DNA from 2 places in the Pantoea rwandensis genome. Region 1 is predicted to be linked to the other one. Evidence: predicted binding sites of a transcription regulator. Region 1 holds the regulator's gene; the other holds the start of a gene.
The links. Region 1 encodes Fur, which represses iron uptake genes when iron is present. Its sites were predicted from a motif close to ATAATAATGAGAACNACTATCAA; they were not measured.
Positions count from the first base shown of each region.

Region 1 (4,107 bases):
ACGTCTGGTGGAAGAGGGGGCAACCGTCACTGCTGGTCAGCCGATTCTGGAGATGGATCTGGACTTCCTCAACGCCAACGCGCGCTCAATGATCAGCCCGGTGGTGGTCAGCAACAGCGATGATTTCGCCGGACTGAATCTGCTGGCAAGCGGTTCAGTGGTTGCAGGTGTGACACCGTTGTATGAAGTGAAAAACTAAGTCCTTGTGATTTAGCCAGAAGGCAGGAAGCAATTCCTGCCTTTTTTGTTTTAAAACGACCAACAAACGGTTGTTTCCCTCCTGCGCTTTGTGGATCATACTCCGTTACTTCGTGGTACAAATCACCCGCTATTGTTTTGAGGATTTTGAGATGAGTGAGGCTGAAGCCCGCCCAACGAACTTTATTCGTCAGATCATCGACGAAGACTTGGCGAGCGGTAAGCACAGCAGTGTGCATACCCGTTTCCCGCCTGAGCCCAATGGTTATCTGCATATTGGCCATGCGAAATCTATCTGCCTGAACTTTGGTATCGCCCAAGATTATCAAGGACAGTGCAACCTGCGTTTTGACGATACTAACCCGGTGAAAGAAGATCTGGAGTTCGTTGAATCCATCAAGCGTGACGTGCAATGGCTGGGCTTTGAGTGGAGCGGCAACATTCGTTACTCCTCAGACTATTTCGACCAACTGTTTAACTACGCCGTTGAGCTGATCAATAAAGGTCTGGCTTACGTTGATGAGTTGTCGGCGGAAGAGATCCGTGAATATCGCGGCACTCTGACTGCGCCGGGTAAAAACAGCCCGTACCGCGACCGCAGCGTGGAAGAGAACCTTGCGCTGTTCCAGAAGATGCGTGATGGCGGTTTCGAGGAAGGTAAAGCGTGTCTGCGTGCCAAAATCGACATGGCATCCAGCTTCATTGTGATGCGCGATCCGGTGCTGTACCGCATTAAGTTTGCCGATCACCATCAGACCGGCAGCAAGTGGTGCATCTACCCGATGTACGACTTCACGCACTGCATTTCGGATGCGATCGAAGGCATTACCCACTCATTGTGTACGCTGGAGTTCCAGGACAACCGTCGCCTCTACGATTGGGTGCTGGACAACATCACCATTCCGCAGCATCCGCGTCAGTACGAATTCTCGCGTCTGAATCTGGAGTACGCGGTGATGTCGAAGCGTAAGCTGACGCAGCTGGTCACCGAGAAAGTAGTGGAAGGCTGGGACGATCCCCGCATGCTGACTGTTTCAGGTTTGCGCCGTCGTGGTTACAGCGCGGCCTCGATTCGTGAATTCTGCCGCCGCATCGGCGTGACTAAACAGGACAACATCGTTGAGATGGCGTCGCTGGAATCCTGTATTCGTGACGATCTCAATGAGAACGCACCACGCGCGATGGCGGTACTCGACCCGTTGAAAGTGGTGATCGAAAACCTGCCCGCCGGCCACGAAGAAACGCTGACCATGCCTAATCATCCAAACAAGCCGGAGATGGGCACGCGTGAAGTGTCGTTCAGCCGTGAAGTGTGGATCGATCGCGCTGACTTCCGTGAAGAAGCCAACAAACAGTACAAACGTTTGGTTCTGGGCAAAGAAGTGCGTCTGCGCAATGCTTATGTGATTCGTGCTGAGCGTGTGGCGAAAGACGAAGAGGGTAACATTACCTGCATCTATGCCACTTGTGATGTCGATACCCTGAGCAAGGATCCGGCGGATGGTCGCAAAGTGAAAGGTGTGATCCACTGGGTTTCCGCCATTCATGGACTGCCAGCTGAGTTCCGTCTTTACGACCGTCTGTTCAGCGTGCCAAACCCAGCGGCGGCTGAGGATTTCCTCACCACCATTAACCCGAACTCGCTGGAAATCAAACAGGGCTTCGTGGAGTCAGGTTTGCGTGAAGCTGCCACTACCGCAGCTTATCAGTTTGAACGTGAAGGCTATTTCTGTGCCGATAGCGTCTACTCACAGCCGGGTAAATTGGTGTTTAACCGCACGGTTGGACTGCGTGATACTTTCGCGAAGATTGGCGAGTAATATCTTTCGTCGATAGCACAATATGATCATGAAAGGGCGAGCAATCGCCCTTTTTTATTGCCTGTAATTCGCCACGGGCAATGAATTATGCTGAAGGCGGCAAGCTGTGCTTGTTGTCTATTTTGCGACAATTCTGACTTTAGCAAAATTAACCCATTTGCGAGTGTGAAAAATTGTATTTCAGGTAGGCTATGCGCTCTAAATAGAGCTCTGCGGGTTATCAAAGGAAAAAAAATGACAAGTCTCGCCCTGGAAGCTAAGCATAGCGTGGTGGTATTACATCAGCTTATTGAACGTGTTTTTAACCAGGTAGAAGGCAGTGATGACAGCATGGAACTGCTTTTGTCACACTTTCACCCGGATTTCAAAATGGTGACGCCGCTGGGTAAGCAGCTGGATCTGAATGAGACCGAAGTGCTGTTTCGCAAACTGCACGGTCAGCGGGAAGGGCTGCGCATTGCCACCAGTGAGCATGCCATCATTTCTCAACAGAGCCAGGAAGTGACGATTCAGTATCGTGAACTGCAGATGTTGAACGGCACCCATCAAACACGCATCTCTTTGGCTGTGCTGGATTGCAGCACCACCATTCCTCGCTGGCGCTACCTCCACGAAACCTTTATCGCTTGATAACAGGCATAAAAAAACCGGTGACCAGCACCGGTTTTTTTATATTGCATAGCACACTCAATTACTTATCGTGGAGCGTATCGTCTTCGCGGCAGTCTCCCAGTGCACAGTGACCGTACAAGTACAGGCTGTGGTTGCTGAGTTTGATGCCGTGGCGAGTAGCAATCTCACGCTGACGCGTTTCGATTGATTCATCACTGAATTCGATCACTTTGCCACAATCCAGGCAGATCAAGTGGTCATGGTGATGCTGCTGAGTCAGTTCGAATACGGATTTGCCGCCTTCGAAGTTATGACGGGTGACGATACCCGCGTCATCAAACTGGTTAAGAACGCGATAAACCGTTGCCAGGCCAATCTCTTCGCCCATATCGATCAGGCGCTTATACAAATCTTCCGCACTGACGTGATGGGACTCGGGGCCCGGTCCCTGAAGCACTTCCAAAATTTTCAATCTTGGGAGAGTGACTTTCAGGCCAGCCTTCTTCAATGCGGAGTTGTTGTCAGTCATTCGGATATTGTCCTGTTACTTTGCATGTCACTTACGGCGCAGGGGCCTTGAATGTTTAGGTCACGCGTATTCTCATTTGCGTCTCATTATAGAACTCAAGCAGTGAAATGAAAACCAGGGTAGCGCGCAAATCAACAAAAGTCGTAAGGATAAACATCGCCTACGCCAGCGCGGAACGGTGTGGTTTGGGTTTCCATTTCACTCAGCCTCAGTCAACAATCAGAGGAATAAGCGGATGACCATTGCGGGTATTCTACAGATTTGCGGGGAAAAGTTAAAAAACCGTAGCTATTATTTTTATAGGAATTTCCTTTGCCCCAACGTGAGCCAGCGCTCACATTGGGGAGGCGAGGCATCAGGCTTCGATGATCTCTTTCAACTGCAGCTCATCAAAAATCTGTTTCACCCAGGCGTCAACGCGTTCGTTGGTCAACTCAGGTTGACGATCTTCGTCAATCGCCAGGCCGAGGAAGTGTTTGTCATCGGCCAGACCTTTTGAGGCTTCAAAATGATAACCCTCGGTCGGCCAGTGGCCCACGATCACCGCGCCGTTGGGCTCAATGATGTCGCGAATCGTGCCCATCGCATCACAGAAATACTCTGCATAATCTTCCTGGTCGCCACAGCCAAACAGCGCCACCAGTTTGCCATTAAAGTCGATCTCTTCCAGCGTAGGGAAGAAGTCATCCCAGTCACACTGTGCTTCGCCGTAATACCAGGTAGGAATACCTAGCAGCAGGATGTCGAACGCTGCGAGATCTTCTTTGGTGCTCTTAGCAATGTCATGCACTTCGGCGACATCTTTACCCAGTTGTTTCTGGATCATTTTTGCAATGTTTTCAGTGTTGCCGGTATCGCTGCCGAAGAAAATGCCTACGATTGCCATGGGTTAAGTAACCTCTTAAAGCCTGATTGTGAAAGTAAGTCAATTGACTGCACATGTTAGCG
Region 1 covers NZ_CP009454.1:3,553,589-3,557,695, reverse strand. Annotated here, with positions in the region: gene nagE (N-acetylglucosamine-specific PTS transporter subunit IIBC) at 1-199, shown strand, start outside; gene glnS (glutamine--tRNA ligase) at 351-2,018, shown strand; gene LH22_RS16260 (hypothetical protein) at 2,253-2,648, shown strand; gene fur (ferric iron uptake transcriptional regulator) at 2,710-3,159, opposite strand; gene fldA (flavodoxin FldA) at 3,515-4,045, opposite strand.

Region 2 (4,107 bases), 470 kb from region 1:
CGGTTCCGAAGTACAATCCTTCTTCGATACTGGCGGACTGGCAGATGCAAAAGAGCCAGCGCAACTTCGACCTCAAGCATTTCGTGGACGCTAATTTCACCCAGCCTAAAGAGCAGGACAAATACGTGCCACCTGCCGGACAAAGCCTGCGTGAACATATCAACGGCCTGTGGCCGGTGCTGACACGATCAACACCGACCGCCAGCCCGTATGATTCCCTGTTGCCGCTACCGAAACCCTATGTGGTCCCCGGCGGCCGTTTCCGCGAAGTTTATTACTGGGACAGCTACTTCACCATGCTGGGCCTCGCCGAGAGCGGGCACTGGGATCGCGTGCAGGATATGGTGGATAACTTCGCCACCGAACTGGATAAATACGGCCACATCCCGAACGGCAATCGCAGCTATTATCTCAGCCGTTCACAGCCACCGTTCTTTAGCCTGATGGTGGATCTGCTGGCGACGCACAAAGGTGATGATGTTTACCGCCAGTATCTGCCGCAGTTGCAGAAAGAGTATGACTACTGGATGGCGGACAGCGATAAAGTCGCGGCCGGAGAAGCCAGCAAGCGCGTGATTAAACTGGGTGACGGCACGCTGCTTAACCGTTACTGGGATGACCGCGACGCTCCTCGCACCGAGTCCTGGCTCGACGATGTGAATACCGCCAACAAAGCGCCAGATCGCAATAAACAGCAGGTGTATCGCGATCTGCGTGCCGGTGCGGCCTCCGGTTGGGATTTCAGCTCTCGCTGGTTTACCGATGCCCACAATCTGGCCTCGATCCGTACCACCCAGCTGGCACCGGTCGATCTTAACAGCCTGATGTTCCATCTGGAGCAGGTGTTGTCCAAAGCCTCGAAGCTGGCACAGCAGGATGACAAAGCCAAACAGTTCGCGGCCGATGCTGAAAAACGTCAGGCGGCGATTAATCGTTATCTGTGGGATGAGAAGCAAGGCTGGTACGCCGACTATGACTGGCAGAAAAAACACATTCATCCGCAGTTAACCGCCGCTACCCTGTTCCCGCTGTATATGCAGGTGGCGAGTGAAAAACAGGCGGACCGCACCGCCAAAGCGGTTGAGAAACAGCTGTTGAAACCGGGAGGTTTGGTGACGACGACCGTTAATAATGGTCAGCAATGGGATGCACCAAATGGCTGGGCGCCGCTGCAATGGGTGGCGGTGGAAGGTCTGGAACATTACAAGCAACCGAAGCTGGCGCAGGAAATTGGTCAGCGCTTCCTGCAGAACGTGCAGGCCACTTACAACAAAGAGCACAAGCTGGTTGAAAAGTATGTGGTGGAAGGCGCGCAACTGGGCGGCGGTGGCGGCGGTGAATATCCGTTGCAGGACGGCTTCGGCTGGACCAATGGCGTGACGCTCAAACTACTGGATAAATACTGCCCGAAAGATAACACCTGTAATAACGCGAGCGATATCCCGAATATGCCCGTGCTGAGTGCGGGGAAATAACCCTCTTACTCTTTTAAATAAAACCGCTGCTACTGCTTTGTTTGTCAAACGGTAGCAGCGCAATCGGTTCGCGCTGTCAAAGCCAAGGGGCTTAATACCATCCCCTCAGGCATGCGATGTCACCACTTAACGCAGTGAAGTCATCACCTCAGGTTTCCACACCCTCACGCACCGCGACAGATTGTATGACTGAATCTTGAAACCATTACTCACTTAAATCCGTGCTCGCTACGCCACCCTTCCTGTTCATGTCCACACAATCTCTTTAACTCAAATTAACAACTTGAAACACACCTCACTAAAAGATAATAATTCTCACTCTTAATTTTAATCGCATTCTCAATTTTCGGCAGTGCCGGTTCAGTGCTGCTTTTTACCTGCTTCCTGTTAAAGGATTTTCGATGACGCTTTTTACCCTCAATCGTAGCCGCGTGCTGTGCGCACTAGCTCTGGCCCTTCCCGCCGCAACCTTCGCGGAAGAGTCCATCGTGGTCACTGCGCAACCGCAAGAGAGCGCCAGCTCACCGACGCAAGGCTATCTCGCCACCCGCAGCAGCGGCAGCAGTAAAACCGATCAGCCGCTGATCACCACGCCGCAGTCCATCTCGGTGGTAACACGCCAGCAGATGGAAGATCAGGGTGCGCAGGATCTCAATCAGGTACTGAACTATACGCCGGGCGTATTCACCAACTTCGGCGGCGCCGCCACCCGTTATGACACCATCGCGCTACGTGGTTTCCATGGCGGCGATGTCGACAACACCTTCCTGGATGGCTTGCGCATCATGAGTGATGGCGGCAGCTTCAACATCTTGCAGGTGGATAACTGGTTCCTCGACCGCGTTGATGTGATCAAAGGCCCCTCTTCCGCACTATACGGCCAGACCGTGCCGGGCGGGTTAGTCAATCAGGTGAGCAAGCGGCCGCAGTTTGCTGAAGAGGGCCATTTCCGCCTGTCGACCGGCACCAACGCCACCAACAGCGCCGCCTTTGACTACACCAATGCGATTAACGATCAGTGGGCCTTCCGTCTCACCGGCATCACGCGTAACAGCGACACGCAATACGATCACACCCGTGAAGAAAAGTATGCGATTTCGCCACAGCTGCTGTGGCAACCCAGCGAAGACACCAGTCTGGTGCTGCGTGCCTATCTGCAAAAAGATCCATCCGGCGGTTATCACGGTTCCGTACCGGCTGAAGGCACGCTTTACAGCCACAACGGCCGCAAGCTGAGTGACAGTTTCTATGAGGGCGACAGCGCACTGGATCAGTTCAAACGCCACGAACAGATTTACAGCTATGACTTCTCGCACCGCTTCAATGAAGTGTGGTCTGTTTACTCCACCGCCAGCTATAGCCACTCTAATGTCGATCTCGATCAGGTGTATCAGATTGGCTGGGACGCCACCAATCCTGATTTGCTGACGCGCTACTACTCCGGTGAACGTTCTTCGCTTAGCGCATGGGCCAACGACAACCGTCTGCAGGCTGATTTCGCCACTGGTGCTGTGCAGCATCGTGTGATTTTGGGTGCGGAGTACCATCGTTACAAGAACGACTTGAGCAATGCCGGCGGATATGCCAGTTCGTTGAATCCATGGACCGGTGAAGCCGTTGGCGCGATGCCAGATTACAGCTGGGCCGAATCGACTCGCCGCTACTATCAAACCGGACTCTATTTACAGGATGAGTTACAGCTGGATCGCTGGCATCTGGATCTCTCTGGCCGCTACGATCGCATCGTCTCCAATAATGGCACCAGTCGTCGCCAGGATGACCACGTCAGCGGCCGTGCTGCGCTGCTGTATGCGTTCGACAGCGGCATCTCACCTTACGTCAGCTGGAGCCAGGCGATTACCCCGGCTTCTTTGACCGACCCAGACGGCAATCAGCTGAAGCCAACCACTTCCGAGCAGTATGAAGCCGGTGTGAAATACCAGCCTGTGGGCACACGCGATATGTACTCCATCGCGCTGTACGATTTGACGCAAAACGATGTGGCGAACCGTAACGTGGTGGACAGCACCTACAGCCCTTCCGGCAAAGTGCATTCGCAGGGCATTGAGCTGGAAGCACGTAATCAACTGACGCCGCGACTCAGCACCATTGCCGGTTACACGCTGAACCATCTGCGTTTCAAAGATTCCGTTGACGGAAATGATGGCCATACGCCTTACGTCACGCCGAACAGCATGGCGTCATTCTGGGGTCACTATCAGTTTGATTACGGGCTGAGCGCCGGTGCGGGTGTGCGTTATATCGGTAAGCAGTGGGCTGATAATGAAAACACCACACGTTTGCCGTCAGTGACGCTGTTTGATGCATCCGTACGGGCCGATCTCGGTGCATGGGATTCACAGTTGAAAGGGGCATGGCTGCAGGTGAATGCCAATAACCTGACCGACAAAAAGTATCTCGCCGCCTGTTATGGCACCGGATACTGCTATCGCGGTGCGGAGCGGACCATTACCGCCACCGTGGGTTACGATTTCTAACCGCCATAAAAAAATCCGCATCCCGTTGGGGATGCGGATTTCATAAAATCAGAGTGCGCTACTAGGTTCGAACTTTACGATAGATCCACAGCACCACGATGGCACCAATTACCGCCACCACGAAGCTGCCAAAG
Region 2 covers NZ_CP009454.1:3,085,312-3,089,418, forward strand. Annotated here, with positions in the region: gene treA (alpha,alpha-trehalase TreA) at 1-1,475, shown strand, start outside; gene LH22_RS14050 (TonB-dependent siderophore receptor) at 1,877-3,973, shown strand; gene LH22_RS14055 (GlsB/YeaQ/YmgE family stress response membrane protein) at 4,035-4,107, opposite strand, start outside.
Region 2: the regulator Fur is predicted to act here: its motif matches at 1,778-1,800, upstream of LH22_RS14050 (TonB-dependent siderophore receptor).